Regions from separate parts of the Buttiauxella sp. BIGb0471 genome, predicted to be linked through region 1. Evidence: predicted binding sites of a transcription regulator. Region 1 holds the regulator's gene; each other region holds the start of a gene.
What was found. The regulator Fur, encoded in region 1, represses iron uptake genes when iron is present. The targets are predictions, from matches to a motif close to ATAATAATGAGAACNACTATCAA.

Region 1 (10,388 bases):
AAACTGCGCAACAATTGACTAGTAATTCTCCCATCGTCCTCATCCACGGTCTTTTCGGTAGCCTTGATAACCTGGGCGTGCTGGCCCGTGACCTTGGGCAGGATCATTCTTTGCTGCAAATCGATCTTCGCAATCATGGATTATCGCCACGTAGCGATGAAATGAACTACTCTGCAATGGCGCAGGATGTTGTCGAAACGCTTGATGAGTATGGCATTAAGAAAGCCATTATTATCGGCCATTCCATGGGCGGGAAAGTGGCCATGGCGTTAACAGCTATCGCCCCAGAACGTATCGATAAACTAGTGCTGATTGATATCGCCCCGGTGGATTATCAAGTGCGCCGCCACGACGAAATTTTCGAAGCGATCAATGCAGTTAGCCGCGCAAACGTGAAAACTCGCCAGCAAGCCGCCGTCGTTATGCGCGAGCATCTTGATGAAGAAGGCGTGATTCAGTTTTTGCTGAAATCCTTTGCTGACGGCGAATGGAAATTCAATGTGCCGGTGCTGTGGGAGCAATATGAGAATATTGTCGGATGGAAAAACATCCCTGCCTGGAACGAACCGGCGCTGTTTATTCGCGGTGGTGCATCTCCTTATGTTGACGAATCTCACCGCGAGCAGCTGCTTTCGCAGTTCCCACAGGCCCGTGCGCATGTAGTTGCCGGTGCTGGTCATTGGGTTCACGCCGAAAAACCTGATGCTGTTTTGCGCGCAATTCATCGTTTTATCGGTGAATCCGTAGCAAACTGATTAAAAACAAACCGACTGGCCGCAAGTTGCGGCTAACGCGTTGGCGCGCAAGCCATGCTGATGTATGATTGCGCGCTAAATTGCGCCAGAGCACCCCGCTCAGTGCCACCTGAATTCCCTGTCAGTAGTCTAATCATGGCAAAAGAACAAACGGACCGTACTACATTAGATCTGTTCGCGGACGAGCGTCGCCCGGGGCGACCAAAAACAAATCCGCTAACGCGTGATGAGCAATTGCGTATCAACAAACGCAATCAACTCAAGCGCGATAAAGTACGCGGCCTGAAGCGAGTGGAGCTAAAGCTCAATAACGATGCGGTAGATGCTCTCAACCAACTGGCTGAAGCGCGCAACATCAGCCGTAGCGAGCTGATTGAAGAGATACTACTCGCACAACTGAAGCAGCATCTCAGTTAGTTTTAGTGCTATGTCCTGGTATGCAATGTTGCAGTCTGTGCACACCGGGGCGATAGCAGTTTCCGCACCACGAAGTGTTCTGCTATGATTGCCCTATCTGTGGCCAAATAGCAGCCACCATACCATTAAGTATCAAGAGGTTATTTTACTCATGGCAATCGTAGGCATTTTTTTCGGCAGCGACACTGGTAACACCGAAAATATCGCGAAAATGATTCAAAAACAGCTCGGTAAAGAAGTTGCTGAGGTGCATGACATTGCTAAGAGCAGCAAAGAAGACCTGGAAGGCTTCGATATTCTGCTTCTCGGCATCCCAACGTGGTATTACGGTGAAGCACAATGCGACTGGGATGATTTCTTCCCGACGCTGGAAGAAGTTGATTTCAATGGCAAACTGGTTGCTCTGTTCGGCTGTGGCGACCAGGAAGATTACGCAGAATACTTCTGTGACGCGTTAGGCACTATCCGCGACATCATTGAGCCACGAGGCGCAGCTATCGTCGGTCACTGGCCAACGGCGGGCTACCATTTTGAAGCCTCTAAAGGTCTGGCTGACGACGATCACTTTGTTGGTCTGGCTATCGACGAAGATCGTCAACCAGAACTGACGGCTGAACGCGTTCAGAAATGGGTCAAACAAGTTTCTGACGAGCTGAACCTGGCAGATATCATCAACGCCTGATGCCAGATGTGGCGCAACTATTGGGTTGCGTCACATTGATAGATATTATCGATTAAAATAATCGCTACAAATTTTTAACTTTTCAGTTTGTCCCTGTACAATGAACTCCTGATCAAAAAGCTAGCAAGGCAAACAAATCGCGACTCAGCCGCCATTTTTTAGCTTGATTATGCATAATACTTGCGGTTCCCATTTAGAAATGGCAGTTCTATAATGAGACGCATTCATCTTAACGCTCACCCTGAGTCCGAGCGAATCGTTAAGCAACAGGACAATTTCCGCATGACTGACAATAATACCGCATTAAAGAAGGCCGGCTTGAAAGTCACGCTTCCGCGATTAAAAATCCTTGAAGTGTTGCAAGGGCCGGTGAACCACCACGTCAGTGCGGAAGACCTCTATAAACGTCTGATTGATATGGGCGAAGAGATTGGTCTCGCCACCGTTTATCGTGTACTAAACCAGTTTGATGATGCAGGCATTGTGACTCGTCATAATTTCGAAGGCGGAAAATCCGTGTTCGAACTGACGCAGCAGCATCACCATGACCATCTGATCTGTCTGGATTGCGGCAAGGTTATTGAATTTAGTGATGATTCAATCGAAGCCCGCCAGCGCGAAATCGCATCACGTCATGGCATTCGTCTGACTAACCACAGCCTGTACCTTTACGGTCACTGCGCTGAAGGTGATTGCCGTACTGATGAAAACGCACACGAAATCAGCGAAAGGTAATCTGCATCTTTTGGCATCTGATTCAGCTGCCAGATGTAAAAAAACCGGTGAGGAAGCTCACCGGTTTTTTTATGGCTTACGCACTACCATTATTTGTTGTTAGCGCGAATCTCTTGCCAGATTTTATCGCACTTGGCTTTGACCGCCTGGTCATTACCCGTACGAGTTGCCTGGATGCAGTTCTGGTAATCCAGGGTACGAACCGTTTCTTTCTTCGCGAAATCCTGATGCTCTTTTTCCTGAGCCAGTACATTCAACACGCTTTGGCAGGCCTGAATTTTATCCGGGTTACCTTCTGCGGTGTTAATACAGGCGCTATACGCTTGTTTCAATTTAGTATCTTCCGGAGCCGTTTTAGGTTGTTGCTGCGCACACGCACTCAAACCTAACGCCATCACCACTGTCAGAACGATTTTTTTCATGCTTGATATCCTTAAGAAATCCGGGCGTTTTCACGCCCGGATTCGAATCAGAAGATGGTGAACGGTGCGATAACAATGAATTTCACGTCACGCTCATCCTGGAAGATGTTGCCGTAACCACCGCCCCAGCTTGGGATGTCGGAATGGTTGTCGTATTGAGTGAAGTGCAGTTTGAACAGAGTGCCTTTCGCACGGCCATCCTGAACGGTATACAACGCATCAAGGCTGTACGCAGATTCTTTCAGGCGGTTATCCGCATCATAGTAACCGTCTGTGGTTGGTTTGGAGCTTGGTTTAGCATCCCATGCGTAAACATAAGATGCACCCACTGCCCAACCCGCAAGATTCCAGTTGCTCAGGTCATACATCGCGCCCGCAAATACCGCTTTTTCACCGTTGGCGTTGAAGTCAGAGCGGTTATCCCACCACACATCAAGACGACCGTTGGAAGAGGCGTAGGTTGGCGTCATACGCTGCAGGAAGTAGCCCTGTTGGCCATCGGCCTTAACCACGGTTCCTTCAAGGCGCAAATCAACCTGACCGACTCTGTATCCGAGAGTCAGTGCCTGCAACCATGCTGTGCCGTCGTAAAGATCGTTCACGCTGCCGTCAGAAACTTTGTCACGCGTGCCGTAGAACTGGTAGCTGGTGGTTAACGGGCTGCCCGCGATATCAAATTTGTAGCTCGCCTTGGTGAAATACTGATCAACATAACCTTCAGCCTGACCAAATGCAGCCTCAAGAATCAGGTCATTTTTGAAGTCATATTTCGCGCCAAGGGAATGTAAATATTCTACTTTGGTGTTCTTATCGTTCTGATAGAACTTGTCCATTTCCAGGTGCCACGGAGCTTTATACTCGTTGGTCCACATGTAGGAGAAGCTCAACGCACCAGAATCGCCATAGTCAAAGTTTGCACCAGCTTCTGCGCCCTGGTAAGTACCCGGCATAAAGCTCCAGTGTGGTGCTAACAGAGTTTGACCGGTTGGCTGAATGTAACCACCACGCGCCCATACCGGGCCGTATTTGAATTTAGCTGCTGCTTTATAGAGGCTGATGCCGCTCTTATCGCCGGAATAATCTTCGTCATAAGCTTTGTTAGAAGAGGAGAATGCGATTTCGTTTGGGTGACCGCTGTTAGCGTTTTCTGCCATTTCGATAGCAGTAAAGGCCGCAACGTCCAGACCAAACATGTCTGCGGCATAACCTGACTGGAAGTCCAGGTTTGCGTTCCATGTGGAGTGCGCAAGGTTAGTTTCGTATTTACCCGTTGTGACGTCTTTACGGTCACGCTCACGCTGCCAGTAATAAACGCCGCCGGTCAGCGTTGAATCATCAATAAAACCTGCTGCCGTTGCCTGAGGGATGACCACTAATCCTGAAAGAGCCGTAACACCTGCGATTGCAAGCGCCAGCGCACTACGTTTGCCACTAAACGTACGCATAGAAAATTCCTCTTTGACGAATAAATAATCGCTGGACGTTAAAAGACGTCATGTAGCGAAAAAAGTAAAAATGCCTAACGGCTAAAGCGGTTATGAATATTTGCCCGCATTACTGCTTCCTTAAGACTATTTTTCGCGACGCGAATTATCAACGACTTTGTAAGAGTTCATTCCGATATTATGACAGAGAGCACATAATTTATGAGTATTTGTAACAATAAGCGACTCAAGAGTTTTATCTTGATAATTGAAATTATTAACATACAAAACTCTATATGAGAGCGCTCACACAATTAAACAAAGAATTATTAATGTTCCGATATTGACCGTGAAAATTTTGCAGTGAGGAGCGCAAATAACATTAATTCGCAACGCGAATGTGAAGAAATGTTTAACCAGATGATTCTAAAGCGAAAAAAAACGCCGCGATTTGCGGCGTTTTTGTCATACATTGACCATGTAACCTTAGGGTTATTCGCCCATTTTGGCCCAGGTATCACGCAGCCCGACGGTACGGTTAAACACCAGTTTTTCAGCTGTTGTATAACGACTATCCAGGCAGAAATAACCTTCGCGCTCGAACTGATACGCTTTGCTGATTTCGGCATTTTTCAGGCTTGGCTCGACAAAACCTTGCTTGATGACCAGAGATTCCGGGTTAATTGTGGCCAGGAAATCTTCAGCAGCCCCAGGGTTCGCCACGCTGAACAAACGGTCGTAAAGACGAATTTCAACCGGCAATGCATGTTCAGCACTAACCCAATGAATTACACCTTTCACTTTACGTCCATCAGCCGGGTCTTTGCTTAATGTGTCCGGATCGTAGGAGCAATGCAGCACGGTGATGTTCCCTGCTTCATCTTTCTCAACACGATCGGCTTTAATCACATACGCATTACGCAGACGAACTTCTTTGCCCAGCACCAGACGCTTGTACTGTTTGTTGGCTTCTTCACGGAAGTCAGCGCGGTCGATGTAGATTTCACGGCTAAACGGCACCTGACGGCTACCCATCTCTGGTTTGTTAGGATGGTTGGGCATCGTGACCATTTCAACTTCGCCCTGCGGGAAGTTTTCAATGATAACTTTTAACGGATCCAGAACAGCCATCGCACGCGGCGCGTTCTCGTTCAGGTCGTCACGGATACAAGATTCCAGGGCAGCCATTTCAACGGTGTTGTCTTGCTTGGTCACACCAATGCGCTTACAGAACTCACGAATAGAAGCGGCAGTGTAACCACGACGACGCAGACCAGAGATGGTCGGCATACGTGGGTCATCCCAACCCTCTACAACCTTCTCAGTCACCAACAGGTTCAGCTTACGCTTGGACATGATGGAGTATTCGAGATTCAGGCGCGAGAACTCGTACTGACGCGGGTGCGCAGGAATAGTGATGTTATCCAACACCCAGTCGTACAGGCGACGGTTGTCCTGGAATTCCAGCGTACACAGGGAGTGCGTAATGCCTTCCAGAGCATCGGAAATGCAGTGGGTGAAGTCGTACATCGGGTAGATGCACCACTTGCTGCCGGTCTGGTGGTGGTCGGCAAACTTGATACGGTAAATAACCGGATCGCGCATGACGATAAACGGCGAAGCCATGTCGATTTTCGCACGCAGGCACGCAGTCCCTTCAGCAAACTCACCGTTACGCATTTTCTCAAACAGCGCGAGGTTTTCTTCAACGGTGCGGTCGCGATATGGGCTGTTTTTGCCAGGAGAGGTCAATGAGCCGCGATATTCACGGATTTGTTCCGGAGTCAGTTCATCGACATACGCCAGACCTTTATTGATCAGCTCAACCGCATAGTTAAACAGCTGGTCGAAATAATCAGAGGAATAACGGATGTTGCCAGACCACTGGAAACCAAGCCATTCAACATCGTGCTTAATTGAATCAACGTATTCGATGTCTTCTTTTACCGGGTTGGTGTCATCGAAACGCAGGTTGCACTGGCCTTGATAATCTTGCGCGATACCAAAATTCAGGCAGATGGATTTTGCATGGCCGATGTGCAGATAGCCGTTTGGCTCTGGCGGGAAACGGGTGCAAATGCTGGTGTGCTTACCATTGGCCAAATCTTCATCAATAATCTGGCGAATAAAGTTAGTTGGGCGGGCTTCTGCCTCACTCATCGCGGGTTCCTCTGTGCAAAAACTTTAGTTATTCGCCCATGATCTTATAAGCAAGCGTCGGAAACAACCTTTTGTTGAATAAATAAGGGGATTGGGAAGGGGCGGCGGGGGCAATAAAAAAGCGGCTGGAGAAAATACTCTCCAGCCGCTAAAGGCACAATCTATGACTCAGGAGCGATTATTTGCCTTTAATTTCATACAGAGGCGTTTGGCCTGCAACGACGGAACCTTGCGCCTGGATAACCAGACCGCTGTAGTCGTCGATATTGCTGCAAACAACCGGGCTAATCATGGAGCGAGCATTGGCGTTCAGGAAATCAAGATCCATTTCCAGAATCGGCTGGCCTGCAACCACTTCAGCACCCTCTTCTACCAGGCGAGTAAAGCCTTGTCCGTTCAGCGCGACGGTATCAATGCCCATATGGACAACGATCTCAGCACCCTTTTCGGTTTCAAGACAGAACGCATGGTTGGTATTGAAGATTTTTACGATAGTACCGGCAGCTGGTGCGACAACTGTTTTCTCAGTTGGCTTAACAGCTACACCATCACCTACCGCTTTGCTGGCGAATGCTTCATCAGGAACCTGCTCCAGCGCTACCACATCACCCGTTACTGGTGAAACCAGTGCCGCGATAGTGACAGCGTTTGGTACAGCCTGTGGTTTTGCAGCAGCAACTGGCGCAGCGGTCGCAGAAGCGGCAGCCGGAGCAGCAGCAACATCGCCAACTGTTTTCATTGCGTTCGCAATTTTCTCAGCCACAAAGCCGACGATGATTTGCACGCTGGTTTTGTTCAGACGGATAACACCGGTGGCACCCAGGCGTTTAGCCAGAGATTCGTTCACCAGTGAAGAGTCTTTCACGTTCAGACGCAGACGAGTGATACACGCGTCGATACCTGTCAGGTTTGCAGAACCACCCACAGCCGCAATGTACTGACGAGCCAGCTCAGAAACATCCTGATTGGTGTTGGTGCTGACATTCACGTCCTGACCATCAGCTTCATCACCTGCAACAGCCAGTTCACGACCAGGAGTCAACAGATTGAATTTGTTGATAGTAAAGCGGAATACAACGTAGTAAATCACGAAGAACACAAGGCCTTGCGGAATCAGCATGTACCAGTGAGTTGCCAGTGGGTTACGGGAAGAAAGCACCATATCCACCAGACCCGCACTGAAGCCGAAACCTGCAATCCAATGCATGCTTGCTGCGATGAATACGGAAATACCGGTCAGCACTGCGTGAATCAGATACAGAACTGGAGCCACGAACATGAAGGAGAATTCCAACGGTTCAGTGATACCAGTAAAGAAGGCAGCAAACGCACCTGCCATCATGATACCCAATACTTTGGCTTTATTTTCCGGACGCGCGCAGTGGTAAATTGCCAGAGCAGCACCTGGAAGACCGAACATCATGATTGGGAAGAAACCAGCCTGGTAACGGCCAGTAATACCAACAATACCGGTACCTTCAGCGATAGATTTAGCACCGCCAAGGAACTTAGGAATGTCGTTGATACCGGCAACATCGAACCAGAACACGGAGTTCAGGGCGTGGTGCAGACCCACTGGAATCAGTAAACGGTTAAAGAACGCATACACACCTGCGCCGATAGAACCCATTTTCTGGATGTGCTCACCGAAGTTCACCAGGCCACTAAACACGACCGGCCAGATAAACATCATGATGAAGGCAACCGCGATCATCACAAAGGAAGTGATGATCGGCACCAGGCGACGTCCGCTGAAGAAGGACAACGCTTTCGGCAGCTCGACGCTGCTAAAGCGGTTGTACAACTCGGCGGAAATAATCCCGACCAGAATACCGACAAATTGGTTTTGGATTTTAGAGAACGCAAACGGCACCTGATCTAACGGAATATGTTTGATCATGGAAACAGCGGCTGGAGAGCAGAGCGTTGTCAAAACCAGGAAACCGACAAAGCCGGTTAGTGCAGCAGCACCATCTTTATCTTTAGACATACCGTAAGCCACACCAATGGCAAACAGCACACCCATATTATCAATAATTGCAGCACCAGATTTGATGAACAACGCAGCTAATGCGCTATCACCACCCCAGCTAACCGGGTCAATCCAGTAACCAACACCCATTAATATGGCTGCGGCTGGTAGCGTGGCTACCGGCACCATCAGCGCACGGCCAACCTTTTGCATATAACCTAGAATACTCACGTCAATTCCCCCTATGAGACCCCGTTAAGGCTCGTTCAAAGCAGTTTTATTATTGTTTAACAAACCTTGAAAGCATGGCGAAGATTCACCAACCTTCTGAGTGTGTGAAAAATTAATTCGTATCGCAAATTAAACACCCTTTTTTTGTGATTAAAATCACCAAATATTGTTATTGCACTCCCCTTTAGCTAGCTATCGACTAAAACTTATTTTATCATCCGAAAAATCAAGACAGATTGATCCCGTCATCGCAGGTTTGAAACTGAGTTACCCTTTAAGGGTTCGGGCAATCAATTTGGCTAATATCGTTTTTATTAACTTATGAGGTGAATGATGAGACTGATTCCCCTGGCTACCCCAGCTCAAGTTGGCAAATGGGCAGCACGCCATATCGTTAAACGTATCAATGCGTTTAACCCAACCGCAGATCGTCCTTTCCTGCTGGGCCTGCCAACTGGCGGTACGCCTCTTGAAGCGTATAAAGCGCTGGTAGAGATGCACAAAGCGGGCCAGGTTAGCTTTAAAAACGTCGTCACCTTTAACATGGATGAATACGTTGGCTTGCCAAAAGAGCATCCAGAAAGCTATCACACCTTTATGCACCGCAACTTCTTTGACCACGTTGATATCCCAGCAGAAAACATCAACCTGCTGAATGGCAACGCCGAAGATGTTGACGCAGAATGCCGTCGTTATGAAGAGAAAATTCGTTCATACGGCAAAATTCACCTGTTCATGGGTGGTGTGGGCAACGACGGTCATATCGCATTCAACGAGCCGGCCTCTTCTCTGGCATCTCGTACCCGTATCAAAACCCTAACTCATGACACTCGTGTAGCAAACTCCCGTTTCTTTGATGGTGATGTTTCTCAAGTTCCAAAATACGCACTGACCGTTGGCGTGGGTACTCTGCTCGACGCCGAAGAAGTGATGATTTTGGTTCTGGGCCATTTGAAAGCGCAAGCGCTGCAAGCGGCTGTGGAAGGTAACGTGAATCACATGTGGACCATTAGCTGTCTGCAACTGCACCCTAAAGCAGTGGTTGTTTGTGATGAGCCATCCACGATGGAACTCAAAGTGAAAACGCTGAAGTACTTCAATGAACTTGAAGCAGAAAATATCAAAGATCTTTAAGTAATAGTCATAACCGGGGGTAACTATGTTTGCATTAACTCACGGTCGGATTCATACCGGCCATGAAATTCTTGATGATCACGCGATTGTTATCGCGAACGGCCTGATTGAACGCGTTTGCCCGCGCTCAGATCTCCCAGCGGGTATAGAGACTCGTGATGTGGGTGGTGCAATCATCGCCCCCGGTTTTATTGATGTGCAATTGAATGGCTGCGGTGGTGTGCAATTCAACGATTCCGCTGATGCGGTGACGGTTGAAACGCTGGAAATCATGCAGAAAGCCAACGAGCGTTCTGGCTGCACCAGCTACCTCCCAACACTTATCACCGCCAGCGATGACCTGATGAAGCAAGGCGTGAAAGTCATGCGCGAATACCTGGCGAATTATCAGAACCAGGCGCTCGGTCTGCATCTTGAAGGCCCATGGCTGAACATGGTGAAAAAAGGTACGCACAA
Region 2 (10,388 bases), 610 kb from region 1:
ATTATAGAAAATAATGGTGAAGTTCTGTTGTGCAAGATGGCCGACGATCGCGGTGTGTTCCCCGGACAATGGGCGTTATCCGGCGGTGGAATGGAGCCGGGTGAACAAATGGAAGAAGCGTTGCTGCGAGAGATCGCTGAAGAGCTAGGAACTGAGCTGCAAATTACCAGTATTAAACCCTGGACCTTCGCTGACGATGTGCGCGTGAAGACTTACGCTGACGGTTCAAAAGAAGAAATTTATATGATTTACCTGATGTTTGACTGTGTGAGCGCAAACCGTAATGTCGCCTTTAACGAAGAGTTTCAGGATATTGCCTGGGTTAAACATTCTGAGCTGAGCAACTACGATTTGAATGAAGCGACGAAAGTGACATTCAGTAAAAAAGGCTGGATTTGATTCCCGATCAACCCTTCCCACATTAAGGAATGCGATGCGTAAAGCACTCATCTGGCTGATTCTCACCGTGCTGTCGGGCGGTGGCGTCGTGGTTTATGCGCTGCATCAGCAGTATGAGGAGCAAAGTGCGGAGTTCCGTATTTTGTATCGCGACATCACCGTCAAACTTTCGCAAAACGATGTGATCCTCGCGCTGCTTTCGAACAGTAGCGACCCGAAAGTTGTGCAGCAAAAGTTCCCCTATATTCTGCGCTGGCAAACTAAACCCCATGAGCCGCCGCGCCCGGATATTAACCCTGCGCGTGCCGGCACATACTGGATAAACTCGCCGCAGGGGTCTTTATTGATTGATTTGCCGACGTTGCTGGCCGATTTTGTTCGCACCCAGAAATTCCGCCATTTCAGCCTGAGCTGGAAAGATACGCCGCTTATCAAGCAGGGCGCGGAAGGCAAGGGGGACTGGTGGAGTTGGGAAAAGGACATTGCCAGCCCTTCACAGCCTTTGAATTTACTGGTGACAAATAATCCGGACTGGCGAAGTTTGCCCTGGTTGGTTTTGCTGCTGGTGGGTGTTTTTTGGGCGGTCGTTATCTACTTTTATAATCAGTATCAGATGACTAAACGACAGCGCAACATTGCCAATTTACGCGCCCATTTTTCAGAGTTGGCGCGTTTGAATGCGATGGGAGAAATCGCTGCAGGCATGGTGCATGAACTGAATCAACCCCTCACTGCAATTTTGAGCTATTCGCAAACGGCACAGCGTTTAATTAAGCAGCAACAGGCGGAAAAAGCACAACCGCTGCTGGATGCGTCGGTCATGCAAACTAAACGCATCAGCGCTCTGCTACTGGCATTCCGTGAAAAATTGCACAGTGACGAACAGGCGCTACAACCGATCAATTTGCGTCAGGTATGGGAACGAGTGACGATGCTGCTGGGTAACGAAATCGAGCGCGGCAAAGTCAGTGTCATTAACCAGGTTCCTGAGTCTCTGCCTTCTCTCATCGCCTCGCCATTGGGCATTGAGCAAATCTTCCATAATTTGCTCAATAACGCGATTCAGGCGCAGCAGAAAACGGAAAAAGCCTGGGTCACAATTCATGCATCCCAGACGGCGGACAGCATTATTCTGACCGTCACTGATGGCGGGCAGGGGTTATCTGAACAGGCATTAGAGCAAGTTTTTATGCCTTTCTTTACCACGCGTAAAGATGGACTTGGGCTAGGAATGGCCCTGACGGAAACGCTGGTGCAGCGGTTGAATGGCAGTATTCAGGCGCAAAACAGCGCCAGTGGCGGGGCGTGTTTCACTCTGGTTTTCCCTCTCACACAGCAGGAGGCGTGATGGCGCAACGAATCTACTTAATTGACGACGACGAGGCAATCCGCATTTCATTAAGCGCTCTTCTGGCAACGATGGGCTGGGAAACGCAGGCCTATGACAGCGTACAAAGTTTTCTGGCGTCTCAGCCTGAGTTGCAGCATCTGAACGGGTGTTTGCTTTTGGATATTCGTATGCCTGGTAAATCGGGTATTACGTTGCTTGAAAGCTGGGAGCAAAGGGGAAGTACCTTGCCGATTATCATGATGACCGGCCATGGCAGTATCGATCTTTGCCGTCGAGCGTTTAAAAACGGGGCTTTTGAGTTTCTCACCAAACCTATTGATGCGGACTTGTTGATTGAAACAGTCGGTGCGGCATTTGAGCAGCAGAAGCTTACCCAGCAACAACGTGAAAGCGTGGCCGATTTGCAGGCGAAACTGGCCACGCTTTCTGCCCGAGAACAGGAAGTGATGGCGCTTATCATGCAGGGCAAATCAAATAAAGAAATGGCGCGCGATCTTTCGTTATCACCACGAACCGTGGAGGCGCATCGAGCCAGTTTATTTGCCCGGCTGGAGATTAATTCTCTGGCGAAACTGATTAAAGTTTACGGCGGTTTAAAAGGAACTACGTAAAATTACCAGGTTTGCCAGGTATTCGCCCGAATGGTTTCGACTCGCGCAGTTGGTTACCTTAACTCTTGTCAATTAATCACTCCGAGTTGAGGGAAGAAACCATGAAAAAATCCATCCTGTTAGCGGCTGCTCTGTTCAGTAGCATGGCGGCAATGCCTGCATTTGCCAGTAATGTTCTGACTGAAAAGAATCTCTCTCTCGAGTTTGCTGACAAGCTTGCCCAAAGCGCCATCCAGGCTTGTAGCGCCAAAAACTACAACGTAGCGGTAACGATTGTTGACCGCGCGGGTGTAGTGAAAGTGGTTAAGCGCATGGATAACGCAGGCCCGCACACCGTTGAGGCCAGCCGTATGAAAGCGTATACCGCGCTGACCACAAAAAATACCACTGGCGATGTGATGAAAAGTGCTCAGGATAACGCGGGTGCACAGAATATGCGCGATATTCCGGGCTTCTTATTATTGGGCGGCGGAGTTCCTGTGAAAGTCGATAACCAGACTATTGGCGCGATTGGTATTGGCGGTGCACCAGGCGGGCATCTGGATCAGCAATGTGCGGTTGATGCACTTGAGGCAAATAAGGCAGCTCTCAACGCTTCTTGATAACGAATTTCGTGGCGTTGCAGGTGCATTTTAGTGTGTAACGTCATGCGCAAAACAGTTGTGCTTCTTATTCCCTTTTGCTCATGTTTAAATTTTTTGTCAAAATAACGTATTCAGCGTCAAATACTTTGCGTATTACACGGACGTTTTTTATACATTGACAGAAAATAAGGGAGTTAAAATGAAGTATATGTTTGCGCTTATGTTGAGCCTGACACTATCCGGGTGTACAGCAAGTGATTGGATAGATGCTGCTGGTGGAATAATGCAGGCTACTGATAAAAATGAAAAAGACTCAAGGAATAAGCGTATAAAAGCGGCTAACAAAGCTGCCGGTTATTAATATTTGGAAAAATGGGAATAGTGGATTACTTTTCCCATAAACGCTTGAGCTTGAAGCACTCCGCTCCTTTATATAAACACTCATCATAAATACGGTAACCGACCCTGGAGAGCTCGTCACGTGGAAATTTTAGGGTCAGCATACATCAGATACCACACATCAAAATCCATGATGGTATGCGGACGCAAAATTAACCTTTCGGTTGTAATGGTTATCATCAAATTATCTTTTGTGCGTTTTACCGGATTGCAATTTATCAAAAAGGCAAGGACATGCCTTGCCTTACCACCCTAATATAAACTCAGTCCGTCGCTGTTTCTCCGGGTATGCTCTTCAAAGCATCAAGGTCAATCTCAGCATCGTTTGTTTCCATGAGTTGCGTTAACAAAATAAGATTGTTGAATTCATTTAAAAGTATCTCAGCGTCAGTCTTCAGGGGAGTGTCAGCCGCATCTAAAGCTGCATTGATTGCTTTTCGGACGTTTTCAAGCATCTCATTCATACCGCCATTTTTACCGATGGTCAGTAACAATGCCCCTATCAGCAAAGACTGAGCTTCGACTTTTGCCGCCAGTTGCTTGGCTTCGGCATCCATTTTAGAAATTTTTGCTATCACACCCAGTATTAAGTTTTTCATAAAAGCCTCATTTCTAGCCAGATAACCCCTAAACAAAATCAGGGTGAGATGTATTTGATGAAAATGAAAATAGCCTAAGTTGTGATTGCGCACCACTCCCCTTAATGAACATTCAACACCCGCCTGGTATTGCGAACACGCATCTATGCATTGACGATGAAGAACATCGTGCTCACTGGAACCACCAATCACTTAAATCGGTATTCTCTATACATCTTTTACTTTCTATCACCTAATCATTCGCCCGGTATTTAAATCCTTCTCAATTCAGTGGGTTAAATAGCTCTTTTCACCACCTGCAAGAGTTTCAGCAGGGTCTATCCTTAGTTAATACGCCTAAAAATGCAGCATTTCATGAATACCCCTGTTATCAGGATGTTGTATTGATAATTGTTATCATTAACATAGGGTATTGGCCTTTGGGCGGCAAAACATAAAAGAGGTGAACTATGGATGTGCAAACCGGTAGCTTCGACCCCACTGACTTCGCCTGGAAGGGGCTAACGCTCACGCCTGATGCGTGCTCACATATTCGCAAACTGGCAAGTCAACAGCCGGGGTTTTTGGGCGTGCGTCTGGGTATCAAACAAACTGGATGCGCGGGCTTTGGCTACGTGCTGGACACCGTAAAAGAGCCTAACCCTGACGACCTACTTTTTGAGACGGACGGCGCAAAGCTGTGGGTTCCGCTTTCAGCTATGCCGTTTATCGACGGAACGGAAGTCGATTATGTGCATGAAGGATTAAACGAAATATTCAAATTTAACAACCCGAAAGCACAACACGAATGTGGTTGTGGTGAAAGCTTTGGGGTGTAGGCGGGATTATGTCACGTAACACTGAAACGTCTGAAGAAGTGCAAACCTGGGCGGGCAGCCATTCTTATAAAGAAGGCTTTTTCACCCAGTTGAAAACCGACGAAATGGCGCACGGCATCAACGAAGATGTGGTGCGGGCGATCTCTGCGCGGCGTAATGAGCCCGAGTGGATGCTGGAATTTCGCCTGAGTGCTTATCGTGCCTGGCTTGAAATGGAAGAGCCACACTGGCTGAAAGCCAATTACGAAAAGCTAAACTATCAGGATTACAGCTATTACTCTGCGCCGTCGTGCGGGAGTTGCGACGATAACTGCGAGTCGCAACCGGGTGCGGTTCAGCAACCCGGCAGCAATGCGTATTTGACGGGCGAAGTGGAAGAGGCGTTTAAACAGCTTGGTGTCCCGGTGCATGAAGGCTCGAATATCGCCATGGATGCCATTTTTGACTCTGTTTCTGTGGCGACCACTTACCGTGAAAAACTCTCCGAACAGGGCATTATTTTCTGCTCCTTTGGCGAAGCGATTCATGAGTTCCCTGAACTGGTGCAAAAATATCTCGGCACTGTGGTTCCCAGCAACGACAACTTCTTTGCCGCGTTAAATGCAGCAGTGGCCTCCGACGGCACATTCATTTATGTGCCGAAAGGCGTGCGTTGCCCAATGGAGCTTTCAACTTATTTCCGCATCAATGCCGAAAAAACCGGCCAGTTCGAACGCACTATTTTAATCGCCGACGAAGGAAGTTATGTCAGTTATATCGAAGGGTGCTCGGCTCCCGTGCGCGATAGCTACCAGCTTCACGCAGCGGTAGTGGAAGTCATCATCCATAAAGATGCTGAAGTGAAATACTCGACCGTACAGAACTGGTTCCCGGGCGACGGCAACACCGGCGGCATTCTCAACTTCGTGACCAAGCGTGCGTTGTGCGAAGGGGCGAACAGCAAGATGTCCTGGACGCAGTCTGAAACGGGTTCAGCAATCACCTGGAAATACCCGAGTGTGATCCTGCGCGGTGATAACTCCATCGGCGAATTCTTCTCGGTGGCGCTGACGGCAGGGCATCAGCAGGCGGACACCGGCACCAAAATGATCCACATCGGCAAAAACACCAAATCGACCATTATCTCGAAAGGGATCTCTGCCGGGCATAGCCAGAACAGCTACCGTGGACTGGTGAAAATCATGCCTACAGCGACCAACGCCCGTAACTTTACGCAGTGCGATTCGATGCTTATTGGCCCGGACAGCGGCGCGCACACTTTCCCGTATGTTGAGTGCCGCAATAATACTGCTCAGCTAGAGCACGAAGCGACGACATCGCGCATCGGTGAAGACCAGTTGTTCTATTGCCTGCAACGCGGCATCGCCCAGGACGATGCGATTTCAATGATCGTCAACGGGTTCTGTAAAGACGTGTTCTCGGAATTACCGCTGGAGTTCGCAGTGGAAGCACAAAAATTATTAGCGATTAGCCTCGAACACAGTGTCGGATAAGAATTAAGGGAAAATTATGCTGAGCATTAAAGATTTACAGGTAAGCGTTGAGGACAAAGAGATCCTGCGCGGCTTAAGCCTTGAAGTAAAACCGGGCGAAGTACACGCCATCATGGGGCCGAACGGCTCCGGGAAAAGTACGCTTTCCGCAACGCTTGCCGGGCGTGAAGATTATGAAGTCACCGGCGGGCAGGTGCATTTCAAAGGCAAAGATTTACTGGAATTATCGCCGGAAGACCGAGCGGGCGAAGGCATTTTCATGGCATTTCAGTATCCGGTAGAAATTCCCGGCGTCAGCAACCAATTCTTCCTGCAAACCGCGCTGAATGCGGTGCGCGAATATCGGGGCAAAGAAGAACTCGACCGCTTTGATTTCCAGGATTTGATGGAAGAGAAAATCAAATTACTGAAAATGCCAGAAGATTTACTGACGCGTTCGGTGAACGTTGGTTTCTCTGGTGGTGAGAAAAAACGCAACGACATTCTGCAAATGGCGGTGCTGGAACCTGAACTTTGTATTCTCGATGAAACCGACTCAGGGCTGGATATTGATGCGCTGAAAATTGTCGCAGAAGGGGTCAATTCCCTGCGTGATGGCAACCGTTCATTCATTATCGTCACGCACTACCAGCGTATCCTTGACTATATCAAACCTGATTTTGTTCATGTGCTGTATCAGGGCCGAATCGTGAAATCGGGTGATTTCAGTCTGGTGAAACAACTGGAGGAGCAGGGTTATGGCTGGCTTACCGAACAGCAGTAACGGCAATGCCCTGCAACAATGGCATCATTTGTTTGAAACGCAGGGTGATAAACGCAGCAAAGAAGCTCAGGAACATATGCAGCAAATGCTGCGCCTGGGGCTGCCGACGCGCAAACATGAAAACTGGAAATACACGCCTCTTGATGGGTTGCTGAATAACCAGTTTGTTCTGCCTGTGCAGGAATCGTTGAGCGAAATTCAGCGCGATAAATTGGCATTGCCGGTAGACGCATGGCGGCTGGTATTTGTTGATGGGCGATTCAACCGTGAACTGAGCGACGATATTACCCACAGTGGTTTTGATGTGACCGTCGATGAACAACGGGACTCGCTGCCCGCCGCCGTGCAGGGTGAAGTATTCCTGCATCTTACCGAGAGTCTCGCCGAAACGGTGACGCATATTCGCGTGGCGCGTAATCACAGCCCAGCAAGAGCGTTGTTGCTAATGCACGTCAGCCGGGGGAGTGCGCAGGGTGAGATGAATACGGCACATTATCGCCACCATTTATCTCTGGGCGAAGGCGCAAACGCGACGGTTATCGAGCACTACGTGAGTTTTGACGAGCATGCGCATTTTACGGGTGCCCGCTTTACCGCAGAAATCGGCGCAAACAGCCAGTTGCACCATGACAAAATGGCGTTTGAAAATGCGCAGAGCTATCACTTCGCTCATAACGATTTAGTGGTCGGCCAGGATGCGACGGTTGAGAGTAATAGCTTCCTGCTGGGTGCAGCGGTGTTGCGCCACAACACCAGTACGCAACTTAACGGCGAGAACACGCAACTACGCATGAACAGCCTGGCGTTGCCGATAAATAACGAAGTGTGCGACACGCGAACCTGGCTTGAGCACAACAAGGGTTATTGCAATAGCCGTCAGCTGCACAAAACTATCGTGCGTGACAAAGGCCGTGCGGTGTTCAACGGCATGATTAAAGTGGCTCAACATGCCATTAAAACCGATGGACAGATGACCAACAATAACCTGTTGCTCGGGCGTCTGGCGGAAGTGGACACCAAACCACAGCTCGAAATTTATGCCGATGACGTGAAATGTAGTCATGGCGCGACTATCGGTCGCATCGACGACGAACAGATGTTCTATCTACGTTCGCGCGGCATTAAAGAAGAGGCCGCAAGACAGATGATTATTTATGCCTTCGCCGCGCAGCTTACGGAAAGTATTCGCGACGAAGCATTAAAACAGCAGGTTCTGGCGCGGATCGGCCAGCGCTTTGCGGGAGGCGATGCATGAGTTTTTCCATCGAACGGGTGCGGGCTGATTTCCCCATTCTGAGCCGCGAAGTCAACGGCCAGCCGCTGGCCTATTTAGACAGCGCGGCCAGTGCGCAAAAGCCGCAGGCGGTTATCGACGCTGAACTGGACTTTTACAGCCACGGTTACGCGGCGGTGCATCGCGGGATACATACGCTGAGCGCGGAAGCGACGCAGCTCATGGAAAACGTGCGCAATCAGGTTTCGCGCTTCATTAATGCGCGATCTCCTGAAGAGATTGTCTTTGTGCGAGGCACCACTGAGGGGATCAATCTGGTTGCCAACAGCTGGGGGCGAGCCAATATTCAGCGCGGAGATAATATTATTATTTCTGCGATGGAACACCACGCCAATATCGTGCCGTGGCAAATTCTGTGCGAACACACGGGAGCGACGTTGCGCGTTATCCCACTCAATCAGGACGGCACGTTACAACTCGAAGTGTTCCCGACGCTGATTGATGAGCACACAAAACTGCTGGCGATTACGCATGTTTCAAACGTACTGGGCACCGAAAACCCGGTACAACAAATGATTGCGACTGCGCATCAGGCCGGCGTAAAAGTGCTGGTGGACGGTGCGCAGGCCATCATGCATCACGCCATTGATGTGCAGGCACTGGATTGCGATTTCTATCTTTTCTCCGGTCATAAAATTTACGGCCCGACGGGAATTGGCGTGCTGTATGCGCGTGAAGAAATCCTGCAAAACATGCCGCCGTGGGAAGGGGGCGGGTCGATGATTGCCAGTGTGAGTCTCACAGAAGGTACGACTTACGCCGCCGCTCCGTGGCGTTTTGAGGCGGGAACGCCAAATACAGCCGGGATTATTGGGCTGGGTGCCGCTTTGCGATATGTTGAAAATCTGGGGTTGGCAGAGGTGGGCGAGTACGAGCAATCGCTTATGCGCTACGCGCAGCAGTCGTTGCAAGCGGTGCCGGATTTAACGATTTATGGCCCTGAGCAGCGGCTCGGTGTTATCGCGTTCAACCTCGGTAAACATCATGCTTATGATGTCGGCAGCTTCCTTGATAACTATGGTATTGCGGTACGAACCGGGCACCACTGCGCGATGCCGTTGATGGCGTTCTACAAGGTTCCGGCAATGTGTCGTGCTTCGTTTGCGATGTACAATACCGAAGAAGAGGTGGACCGCCTGGTTACGGGATTACAACGCATCCATCGCCTGCTGGGCTAACACGGAGAAAGCCATGGCTACGTTGCCAGACAAAGAAAAACTGCTGAAGAATTTCAGCCGCTGTAGTAATTGGGAAGAGAAATATCTCTATATCATTGAGCTTGGTGGGCGGTTACCTGAACTACCACCGGCTGAACATAGAGCGGAAAATACCATTCAGGGCTGCCAAAGCCAGGTGTGGATTGTGATGCATCAGCAGCCGGATGGCGTGATTACGCTTGAGGGTGACAGTGACGCCGCGATTGTCAAAGGGCTGATTGCTATCGTATTTATTCTCTACCAACAGATGACTGCGCAGGATATTGTCGCGTTTGATGTGCGCCCATGGTTTGAGAAACTTGAACTTGCTCAACATCTTACGCCGTCTCGCTCTCAGGGGCTTGAGGCAATGATCCGCGCAATCCGCACCAAAGCCACCAATCTTAGCTAAACTCTTAGAACAGCTTTCATCCTGTTAACGCGAGGTAATTTTATTGCCTCGCATGGCTTTCAGCATTCCGGCGTTCAGCCGGTGAATACAGGAATTCAGTATGAAACGCGCGTTCTCTCAAATAACACTTATGTTGGTAAGCGCCCTGGCTGCAAGCCAGTCGGCATGGGCTGTTGATTATTTACTCCCGCCACCGGGCAGCCGGATTATTGGCGTGAATCAAACTTATATAGTTCCGAATGATGGTAAAAACCTCGAAGCGGTAGCCGCGAAATATAATACCGGCGTGTTATTACTTCTGGAGGCAAATAATACTGTCGATCCTTTCCTGCCAAAACCGGGCAGTGAATTGACCATTCCTTCTCAAATGATCCTGCCGGATACGCCGCGAGTCGGTATTGTGATTAATCTTGCTGAACTGCGGCTGTATTACTATCCGCCAGGGCAGAATCGTGTCGAAGTCTATCCA
Region 3 (10,388 bases), on a different contig from region 1:
TATCTGATACCACTTATAGTGGTTCTAAAACCACCACCAGCAGCCAGGCATATAACGACAGCAACATCGGCCAGAATAAAATCGGTCTGAACTTCTCGCTGCCACTGTATAGCGGCGGTTCGGTGACTTCCCAGGTGAAACAAGCGCAATACAACTTTGTTGGTGCGAGTGAGCAACTGGAAAGCGCACACCGTAGCGTGGTGCAAACGGTTCGTTCTTCGTTTAACAACGTGAACGCGTCTATCAGTACTATCAACGCTTACAAACAAGCGGTTGTCTCTGCCCAAAGCTCTTTAGATGCCTCTGAAGCAGGCTATTCCGTGGGTACGCGTACCATCGTTGATGTGTTGGATGCGACCACTACGCTGTATAACGCAAAACAACAGCTCTCCAGCGCTCGTTATAACTACCTGATCAACCAGCTGAACATTAAGGCTGCATTGGGTACGCTTAACGAACAGGACCTTGTTGCGTTGAACAGTGCATTGGGTAAACCAGTGCCAACGACCGCAGAAAGTGTTGCTCCAGAAACACCAGACCAGAATGCGCGTGCTGATGGTTATACTGCTGACACAGCAGCGACCACTGAGACTGCGATGCCTGCAAAAGCGACTCCAGCTTCAGCAACAAGCAAAAAATCAGCTAACCCATTCGCTAACTGATCATAGTTCTCGGGGGTATGACAACATGCCCCCGTCACAACTTACGCACGCGAACGTAAGGCAAAGTAAAGATCTCCCTCCAAACGGCCGTCATCGCTTTAATTTCAACCATTCATCCCCTATTCTAAGCACCATAACCACTGGGCTCAGGACAGAATAATGAAACGGACAAAAATCATAAATCACGCATCGTTCCGCAAAAGCTGGAACGCACGCCATTTGACGCCGGTCGCACTGGCAGTTACCGCTGTGTTTATGCTTGCCGGTTGCGAACAAAATGACGAAACAGTCTCCATGTATCAAAATGCGGATGACTGCTCACAAGCTAATCCAGGCAAAAGTGCCGAATGTACAACCGCGTTTAATAACGCAGTGAAAGAAGCAGAACGTACTGCTCCTAAATATGCATCGCGCGAAGAATGTATCGCTGAGTTTGGCGAAGGCCAATGTCAGCAGGCTCCAGCTCAAGCGAGCATGGCGGGTGAGCAAGCTCAGGCGCAGCCACAGCAAAGCGGCAGTTTCTGGATGCCGTTAATGGCAGGTTACATGATGGGTCGCCTGATGGGCGGCGGTGCAGGCTTTGCACAGCAACCTCTGTTCACCTCCAAAAACCCGGCAAGTCCGGCTTACGGCAAATATGCTGATGCCAGCGGCAAGAGCTATGGCGCAGCAACGCCAGGCCGCACCGCGACCGTCCCTAAAACAGCGATGGCACCAAAACCTGCGACTACCAGCACGGTGACTCGTGGCGGTTTCGGTGACTCCGTAGCCAAACAATCGACGATGCAACGCAGCAACAGCGCAACAGGTTCTTCTCGCTCCATGGGTGGCTAAAAAATTATGGAAAGAATTGCGATTACTGAGCGCCCGGACTGGCGCGAGAAAGCCACAGAATACGGTTTCAACTTCCACACCATGTATGGCGAGCCGTACTGGTGTGAAGACGCTTATTACCAGCTGACGCTTCCACAGGTTGAACGCCTGGAAGAAGTGACTGCTGAACTGCATCAAATGTGTCTGAAGGTTGTCGAAAAAGTCGTGAGTAGTGATGAGCTACTGGCTAAATTCCGCATCCCTAAACACACCTGGGAGTTTGTGCGCCAATCATGGCGTACCCAGCAGCCATCACTTTACTCGCGTCTTGATATCGCGTGGGATGGCGTGGGCGAACCTAAACTTCTGGAAAATAACGCCGATACGCCAACCTCTTTGTATGAAGCGGCATTCTTCCAGTGGATCTGGCTTGAAGATCAAGTTCAGGCTGGGAATCTCCCGGCAGGAAGCGATCAGTTCAACAGCCTGCAAGAAAAGCTGATCGAGCGTTTTGCTGAGTTAAAACAACAGCACGGCTTTAATCTGGTGCATTTTGCCTGCTGCCAGGACACCGTAGAAGATCGCGGTACCGTCCAGTATTTGCAAGACTGCGCAGCCGAAGCAGAAGTGGCGAGCGAATTCGTCTACATGGAAGACATCGGTTTAGGCGAGAAAGGCCAGTTCACGGATTTGCAGGATCAGGTTATCAGTAACCTCTTCAAGCTCTATCCGTGGGAATTCATGCTGCGTGAGATGTTCTCCACCAAACTCGAAGATGCTGGCGTTCGCTGGCTGGAACCTGCCTGGAAGAGCATTATCTCCAACAAAGCATTACTGCCAATGCTGTGGGAAATGTTCCCGGACCATCCCAACTTGCTGCCTGCTTATTTCGCCGAAGATAACTATCCGCAGATGGATAAGTATGTCGTGAAGCCTATCTTCTCTCGCGAAGGGGCAAATGTGAAGATCATCGAAAACGGCGAAGAAATTGCCCGTGTCGATGGCCCATACGGCGAAGAAGGCATGATCGTCCAGCAGTTCTATCAGTTGCCTAAATTTGGCGATAGTTATGTGCTGATCGGAAGCTGGCTCATCAACGATCAACCGGCGGGGATCGGCATTCGTGAAGATCGCGAATTAATCACTCAGGATCTATCACGTTTCTATCCGCATGTGTTTGTAGAGTAATAAGTTAAAGGCGCGAAATTCGCGCCTTTAACTACCCTATCTGAACTGAAAGCATACTTAACGATCCCATCTCAATACCGTCTGTCGGCAGCGTAATCGGCTCTTTGCCATCCCATGCCCCGAGAACATACAATAACGGCAGGTAGTGATCCGCTGTTGGGTTAGATAACGATCCGCCTTCATGCTGGAGATAGTTCACCAACGGGTGTTCAGCGACTGGCCCAAGCCATGTGAGATTATCTTTCACGTACTGGTTAAACGACTCAGCCCATGGATACGGCGTGTTTTCACCGTGCCAGCGTGCAGTGCGCAGGTTATGAACCACGTTGCCACTGGCAATCAGCATGATGCCCTGATCGCGCAGCGTCGCCAGCTTGCGGCCTATTTCAAAATGCCATGCGGCTGGTTTCGTGCTGTCGATACTGAGCTGCACCATGGGAATATCAGCATTCGGGTACATTTTAATCAGCACGCCCCAGGAGCCATGGTCAAACCCCCAGGCTTCTTTATCCTGCATGACCGGAACAGGAGCCAGTAAGTCGACTAACTGCTGGGCAAGCTCAGGCGAACCGGGTGCCGGATAATGAGTATCGTAGAGAGCCTGCGGGAAACCACCGAAATCATGGATGGTTTTTGGCGTTTCCATTGCCGTCACACCCGTGCCTTTAGTGAACCAGTGCGCAGATACCACCACAATTGCTTTCGGGCGCGGTAAGGTCTCTCCCAAATGGTGCCATGCCTGGGTATATTGGTTATCTTCCAGCACGTTCATTGGGCTACCGTGTCCGAGGAACAGCGCAGGCATTCGTTGAGTTGTCATGGTGGTGTCCTTTAATCAGGTCATTCAGTTTATGAAAACTACAGTACGCGTTTTTGCGTTATGAAGAACTCAGATAAGCATGATGAAGATCTTCAGGAAATTTGAATGTAAGCGATGTGTAAAGCTTCTCAACTGGCTCTCGATTTTTATCACGTCGCCCATTAATATGAATGAGAATCATTATCAAAAGGAGTGATAAATGTCAGTACCCTTGATCCTGACCCTATTAGCCGGGGGAGCCACTTTCATAGGCGCTTTTCTTGGCGTGCTTGGCCAGAAGCCATCAAACCGTGTGCTGGCATTTTCCCTCGGTTTTGCAGCCGGCATAATGCTGCTTATCTCGTTGATGGAGATGCTGCCTGCCGCGCTTCACACCGAAGGAATGTCGCCTGTGTTGGGCTACGGTATGTTCATGGTGGGCCTGTTGGGCTATTTCGCCCTTGACCGCGCCCTGCCCCATGCACATCCGCAAGATTTAATGGACAGCAAACCGCAGCCTCGCAATTTGCGTCGCACGGCGCTGTTGCTGACACTCGGCATTAGTTTGCATAACTTCCCGGAAGGCGTTGCAACCTTCGTGACGGCCAGCAGCAATCTGGAATTAGGAATGGGGATAGCACTTGCCGTAGCGTTGCACAATATTCCTGAAGGTTTAGCTGTTGCAGGCCCGGTTTACGCGGCTACCGGTTCGAAACGAAAAGCCATTTTCTGGGCGGGAATTTCAGGACTTGCGGAAATTCTCGGTGGTGTACTGGCCTGGTTGATTTTAGGCCCGATGGTTTCGCCGGTTCTTATGGCTGCCATTATGGCCGCAGTGGCAGGTATTATGGTTGCGCTGTCGGTGGATGAACTGATGCCGCTTGCCAAAGAAATAGACCCGCACAACAACCCGAGTTATGGCGTGCTTTGCGGTATGGCAGTGATGGGGTTTAGCCTGACGTTATTGCAAACCAATGGGATTGGTTGAAAAAAAGCCCGGTGTAGAAACCGGGCTTTTTGCTTTTTAGCTTAACTTTCTTAGATAAAAGTTAGCTGGCTTTGCGTTCATGAGCCTGACGGTATTCCACCAGATCTTCAATCGTCACCACAGCCATGTTGTGCTCACGGGCAAAGGTGATGCACTCAGGTGCACGCGCCATGGTGCCATCATCATTGGTCAGTTCACACAGCACACCGGCAGGCTTGAAGCCAGCAAGCGTCACTAAATCGATAGTCGCTTCAGTGTGGCCACCGCGAGTTAACACGCCACCAGGCTGAGCACGCAGCGGGAATACGTGTCCCGGGCGGTTCAGGTCGCTTGGTTTTGCGCCATCAGCAATGGCGGCACGAACAGTGGTAATACGGTCTGCGGCAGAAACACCGGTAGTCACGCCGGTTGCAGCTTCGATAGTCACAGTAAACCCGGTGCCATAGGCACTGGTGTTGTTCTCAACCATCATTGGCAATTCGAGTTGTTTACGGCGTTCTTCAGTCAGGCACAGGCAAACAATACCGCTACCGTGGCGAATGGTCAGAGCCATTTGCTCAACGGTCATGGTTTCCGCAGGGAAAATCATGTCGCCTTCGTTCTCGCGATCTTCATCGTCAAGAACCATAACCCCGCGGCCATCACGTAGTGCTTCAAGAGCGTGTTCTACGCGCTGTGTAGGGTTGCCAAATGCAGAAAGGAGCGTCTGATTCATGGTAAAAAAACCTCATTAAAATTATGGTTACCAGAATCAGGGCAGTCTTAGGAGCTATAAAAATAACGTGAGCAGGCTTAAAAGCTTGAGCTTAGTCGTTACTCTCTCCCATCCGGACTATAACCGTCGGCTCCGGAATTACACCGGATCTGCTGACCTCCAGATTGCTCTGGAGCGCTCGCGGGCTTTCAGCGTTCGCTGATTTACCGCCGGTGGGGAGTTACACCCCGCCCTGAGAATAAGCAGACTTACTATAACGCCGATGATTTTCTCTGGCAACGCCAAACCTTAGAACATTTCGGGTTTCTAAGGAGGCTCTCAGGCATTACAATTAATGCTAATACCGTAAGACAATCCCGTAAGATTATGGAAGCCGCTATGATTGACCCGAAAAAAATTGAACAGATAGCTCGCCAGGTCCACGAGTCAATGCCGAAAGGGATTCGTGAATTCGGGGATGATGTCGAGAAGAAAGTTCGCCAGGTTTTACAGTCACAGTTAACGCGTCTGGACCTGGTTAGCCGTGAAGAATTTGATGTGCAGACGCAAGTGCTGCTGCGCACTCGCGAAAAACTGGCATTACTGGAACAGCGTTTGAGCGAGCTGGAAAGCCGTAACGTTCAGACTCCGGATATCCCACCGCCAACAGAACCACAGATGTAAAAAACGCCCCGGCTGGGGCGTTTTACTTTGCGTGGTAGAGACTCAATTTCGTGGCTTACGCCTCGTGGCTCTGAATCTTTTTAATGATGTTGGTGGTTGAACAACCATCTTCAAAGTTCAGCACCATCACCTCACCACCGTTAGCCCAGACTTCTTTACTCCCGGCGATATCATCCGGTTTGTAATCGCCACCTTTAACCAGCAAATCAGGCAACACTTCGCCGATTAAACGCTGCGGTGTGTCTTCTTCAAACAATACGACCCAATCCACGGCTTCCAGCGCACCTAACACGATCATACGTTGATCCTGCGGGTTCACCGGGCGGGTTTCGCCTTTCAGGCGACGGGTAGAAGCATCGCTGTTGACCGCAACAATCAGGCGGTCGCCAAGCTTGCGAGCATTTGCCAGATAAGAAACATGACCTGCGTGAAGAATGTCAAACACGCCATTGGTCATCACGACTTTCTCACCGCGTTTACGTGCATTCGCCACAGCGACTTTCAGCTCTGCTTCGGTCATTACGCCAAAACCTGAATCGGCACGCCCACGCACAGCGTTTTCCAGCTCAATTGGCGAAACCGTAGAAGTCCCCAGTTTGCCAACGACTACGCCTGCTGCCGCATTTGCAAAGAAACACGCTTCTTCGAGCGAATTACCCGCAGCAAGCGTTGCCGCCAACACGCCGATCACGGTATCACCCGCACCGGTCACATCGTAAACTTCCTGGGCCTGAGTCGGCAGATGGAACGGCTTGATACCCGGCTGCAATAACGTCATACCGTGTTCAGAACGCGTGATCAGCAGAGCAGAAAGATCGTACTCAGCAATCAGCTTCATACCACGTTCTACCAGCTCTTCGTCGCTCTTACACTTGCCGACGACCGCTTCAAATTCAGAGAGATTTGGTGTCAGCAGCGTTGCACCGCGATAACGATTGAAATCAGTCCCTTTCGGGTCAATCAGCACAGGAACGTTTGCCGCACGCGCAAGGCAAATCATTTGCTGCACGCTTGCTAATGCGCCTTTGGCGTAGTCAGAAAGCACCAGCGCACCAATGTGCGGCAACGCCTGGCTGATACGTTCATGCAGTGGCTCTGGATCAACCCCCTCAAAACCCTCTTCGAAGTCGAGGCGAATCAGTTGCTGATTGCGGGAAAGTACACGCAGTTTGGTGATTGTCGGATGAGTCGGCACAGATACGAAATCGCATTTAACGTTGACGCCCGCCAGCGTTTGGCTGAGCGCACGCGCTGCATCGTCGATGCCCGTCAGGCCCACCAGGCGCGAATTGGCCCCCAAAGAAGCAATGTTCATCGCCACGTTGGCTGCACCACCTGGACGTTCTTCAATGGTATCGACTTTCACGACCGGTACCGGCGCTTCCGGGGAAATGCGGCTTGTAGGGCCATACCAGTAGCGATCCAGCATCACATCACCAACTACCATGACGCCTGCACGGCTGTATTCGGGCAGCGTTACTTTCATTCCTGACTCTCCAGAGAGGGATAAAATTTTGTCGCGGATAATATCACAATTAATCTTATGCGCGTGTTTGCGGCTCACTCAGCCACGTGTGCCAGCTTCTCAGAACCTGTTCGCGTTCCTGAGTGAAAGTCTCCATGGCCACGTTTCCTGGTAGCTCCTGCAACGCAAGGTGGTGAAGCTCATCGCGTAGCGTGACATAAGCATGCGTCAGCGCTTTCGCTTCGTCATCACTCATGATGTCGTTTTGCGCCATTAATTCCAGAATGCGCACATTATCAGACCAGCGTGTCAGTTTTGGGGCCAGTGCCGCATAACGTAACACCAGATATTGGGTAATAAATTCGATATCAGTAATTCCACCTTCATCGACTTTAATATCAAAGCGTTCACGAGTTTTGCCACCCAGATGTGCGCGCATTTTTTCCCGCATTTCCCGCACTTCGGTCTGGAGCTTTTCGCCTTCGCGTGGAACACATAAAATCTTGCGGCGAATGGCATCAAATTCCTGTTTCAGTTGCGGATCGCCATACACGATACGCGCCCGCACCAGGGCCTGATGCTCCCAGGTCCAGGCTTCATTTTGTTGGTAATCAGCGAAGGCTTCAGCGGTAGTCACCAGCATGCCCGCCGCACCAGACGGGCGCAAACGCGCGTCGACTTCATACAAAATGCCCGATGAGGTTCGTGTGCTGAACAGGTGCATGATGCGTTGCGCGAGGCGCAAATAGAACTGACGGCCGTCAATTTCGCGTTCGCCATCTGTCATTACATCTGACGGGCAATCGTGCAGGAATACTAAATCCAGATCGGAACTGTAACCCAGTTCCCAGCCGCCAAGTTTGCCGTAACCGACAACAGCAAAACCGCGCCCTTCACGGTTCTGTAGATGTTTTGGCTGGCCGTAACGCCCAACCATCTGCACCCACGCTTGTTGCACAACGGCATCAATCATGGCTTCAGCAAGCCAGGTCAAATGGTCGCTGACTTTCATCACTGGCAAGGTGCCGGTGATATCGGCGGCTGCTACGCGCAGCAACTGCGCCTGCTTGAACTGGCGCAAGGCTTCGAGCTGCTGTTCTTCGTCGTCATCAGGCACGCGCAGCAAATACTGCCGTAGTTCGTCGCGATAGGCATCGGTGGCGGTAGGTTGGTACAGCGTGTTCGGGTCGAGCAGTTCGTCGAGCAGCAACGGGTAACGCGCTAACTGGCTGGCAATCATCGGCGAGGCGGCGCACAGCGTAATCAGGTGTTTCAGCGCCCCAGGGTATTCCGTCAGCAGCTCAAGATAAGTGGTTCGCGTTACAATGCCGAGCAGCAGCGGCGTCAAGCGCGATAACGGCAATGGAGCATCGCTGCGCGAACAGGCTTCGCAGAGCAGACGCGGCATCAGTTGATCCAGAACCTGGCGGCCACGCGGGCCAATGGTGCGCTTATCGGTATCCTGGCGGAAATCACTCACCAGGCGTAACACTTCGGCACGCGCATCTGGCGTTAAATGCTCAAGTACGGGCGTACTGGCATCTGCATCCAGCGCATCCTGCCACAGCTCGCGCCACGCTTCAGCGAGTTTATCCTCGCCCGGTTCCGGCTCATCGTCGCCAATCAAGTCGTTAAATACCTGACGCACCGCACTCATATGGCGTTGCAGTGTTTCTTGCAATTCATTCCAGGTCTGCGCGTTCATGCCCCACGCCAGCCGCGCACGGTTCAGCTCATCGCCCGGCAATGTTTGAGTCTGTTCGTCATTGATGCTTTGCAGCAAGTTTTCGAGGCGACGCAGATACAAATACGCCTCTTTCATTTTGGCCGCATCGCCTTCTGGCAACAGGTGCAATTGTTGGATCGCTTCAAGCGTGGGTAGCAAAGAACGAGACTGCAACGACGGTTCTCGCCCACCGCGAATCAACTGGAATACCTGGACGATAAACTCGGTTTCACGAATGCCGCCCGCGCCAAGTTTGATGTTGTCAGTCAGCCCTCTGCGACGGACTTCGCGGGCAATCATCCCTTTCATATTACGCAGCGACTGAATGACGCTGAAATCGATGTAGCGACGGAAAACAAAAGGCCGCAGCATGTTACGCAGCTCCTGGCTCCAGACGTCATCGTTATCGCCCATAATACGGGCTTTGACCATCGCGTAGCGTTCCCAGTCGCGGCCTTGCTCCTGGTAATAATCTTCCAGTGCGGCATAGCTCACCACCAATGGGCCACTGTCACCAAACGGGCGCAGGCGCATATCAACGCGGTAGACAAAGCCGTCTTGCGTGGGTTGGTCGAGAACTTTAATCAGCCGTTGGCCGAGGCGGGTAAAGAACTGCGCGTTATCGAGTTCACGCCGCCCGCCTTGTGTGGAGCCGTTTTCAGGCCAGGAAAAAATCAGGTCAATATCAGAGGAAAAGTTCAGCTCACCGCCGCCCAGCTTGCCCATCCCAAGGATCATGAGTGGTTGCGCCACCCCGGCCTGGTTACAAGGCGTGCCAAACTCGCGGCAGCATGCGGCATACAGCCAGTCACGAGCAGCAATAATCAGCGTTTCTGCTAACACACTCAGTTGCTTCAGCGAGCTTTCTGTCGGGAGTTGTTGTAGAGCCTGCGCCCAGGCAATTCTCACCATCATGCGGCGACGGAACAGGCGCAGTGCGGCCATTAGCGCGGGTTCGCTATCGACCCCCTGTAACTCTTGTTGCAACCAGGCCGCATAGTTCTGCCATTCATCGGCCAGCGGAGGTGATTGTTCAAGCTCCGCTATCCATGCGGGATGAGCCGCCATGCTGTCACAAACAAAATCACTAAACGCCAGCACAGCCTGAGCTTCTGGGCTTAGTGTCTGGCGGTCAATCTCGTGTGGCAGACGCGCCAGCGCCGCCTGCAAATGCTGCTGTAATAGTGGCGCTTGCGACATCATGGTCGTATCCCTAAGAAACGATGGTGACTATTTACCGCTATGCAGCCAGAACGGAGCCTGCGAAATAGCTTCATTACGGTAATGTTCGATTTCAACTTGTTGGCGAGTGGCAATGGCGTGACGCAGCCCTTGCCAGTTATCAAGCCACGGTTGAGTTTTCGCGTCG

Region 2: the regulator Fur is predicted to act here: its motif matches at 4,327-4,349, upstream of sufA (Fe-S cluster assembly scaffold SufA).
Region 3: the regulator Fur is predicted to act here: its motif matches at 3,648-3,670, upstream of zupT (zinc transporter ZupT).

What each region holds. Positions count from the first base shown of each region.
Region 1 covers NZ_JANUEU010000002.1:121,848-132,235, reverse strand. Annotated here, with positions in the region: gene ybfF (esterase) at 1-755, shown strand, start outside; gene ybfE (LexA regulated protein) at 891-1,172, shown strand; gene fldA (flavodoxin FldA) at 1,324-1,854, shown strand; gene fur (ferric iron uptake transcriptional regulator) at 2,137-2,589, shown strand; gene chiQ (ChiQ/YbfN family lipoprotein) at 2,679-3,011, opposite strand; gene chiP (chitoporin ChiP) at 3,059-4,456, opposite strand; gene glnS (glutamine--tRNA ligase) at 4,928-6,595, opposite strand; gene nagE (N-acetylglucosamine-specific PTS transporter subunit IIBC) at 6,774-8,798, opposite strand; gene nagB (glucosamine-6-phosphate deaminase) at 9,132-9,932, shown strand; gene nagA (N-acetylglucosamine-6-phosphate deacetylase) at 9,958-10,388, shown strand, end outside.
Region 2 covers NZ_JANUEU010000002.1:735,127-745,514, forward strand. Annotated here, with positions in the region: gene nudI (nucleoside triphosphatase NudI) at 1-399, shown strand, start outside; gene M2371_RS10075 (sensor histidine kinase) at 434-1,747, shown strand; gene M2371_RS10080 (response regulator transcription factor) at 1,747-2,361, shown strand; gene M2371_RS10085 (heme-binding protein) at 2,463-2,963, shown strand; gene M2371_RS10090 (hypothetical protein) at 3,145-3,306, shown strand; gene iraP (anti-adapter protein IraP) at 3,608-3,943, opposite strand; gene sufA (Fe-S cluster assembly scaffold SufA) at 4,393-4,761, shown strand; gene sufB (Fe-S cluster assembly protein SufB) at 4,770-6,254, shown strand; gene sufC (Fe-S cluster assembly ATPase SufC) at 6,271-7,017, shown strand; gene sufD (Fe-S cluster assembly protein SufD) at 6,992-8,272, shown strand; gene sufS (cysteine desulfurase SufS) at 8,269-9,489, shown strand; gene sufE (cysteine desulfuration protein SufE) at 9,503-9,919, shown strand; gene M2371_RS10130 (L,D-transpeptidase family protein) at 10,020-10,388, shown strand, end outside.
Region 3 covers NZ_JANUEU010000007.1:27,711-38,098, reverse strand. Annotated here, with positions in the region: gene tolC (outer membrane channel protein TolC) at 1-662, shown strand, start outside; gene M2371_RS18885 (DUF1190 family protein) at 822-1,496, shown strand; gene M2371_RS18880 (glutathionylspermidine synthase family protein) at 1,503-2,663, shown strand; gene ygiD (4,5-DOPA dioxygenase extradiol) at 2,695-3,483, opposite strand; gene zupT (zinc transporter ZupT) at 3,683-4,450, shown strand; gene ribB (3,4-dihydroxy-2-butanone-4-phosphate synthase) at 4,512-5,165, opposite strand; FMN riboswitch at 5,262-5,409, opposite strand; gene ubiK (ubiquinone biosynthesis accessory factor UbiK) at 5,544-5,828, shown strand; gene hldE (bifunctional D-glycero-beta-D-manno-heptose-7-phosphate kinase/D-glycero-beta-D-manno-heptose 1-phosphate adenylyltransferase HldE) at 5,884-7,314, opposite strand; gene glnE (bifunctional [glutamate--ammonia ligase]-adenylyl-L-tyrosine phosphorylase/[glutamate--ammonia-ligase] adenylyltransferase) at 7,370-10,219, opposite strand; gene M2371_RS18845 (inorganic triphosphatase) at 10,250-10,388, opposite strand, start outside.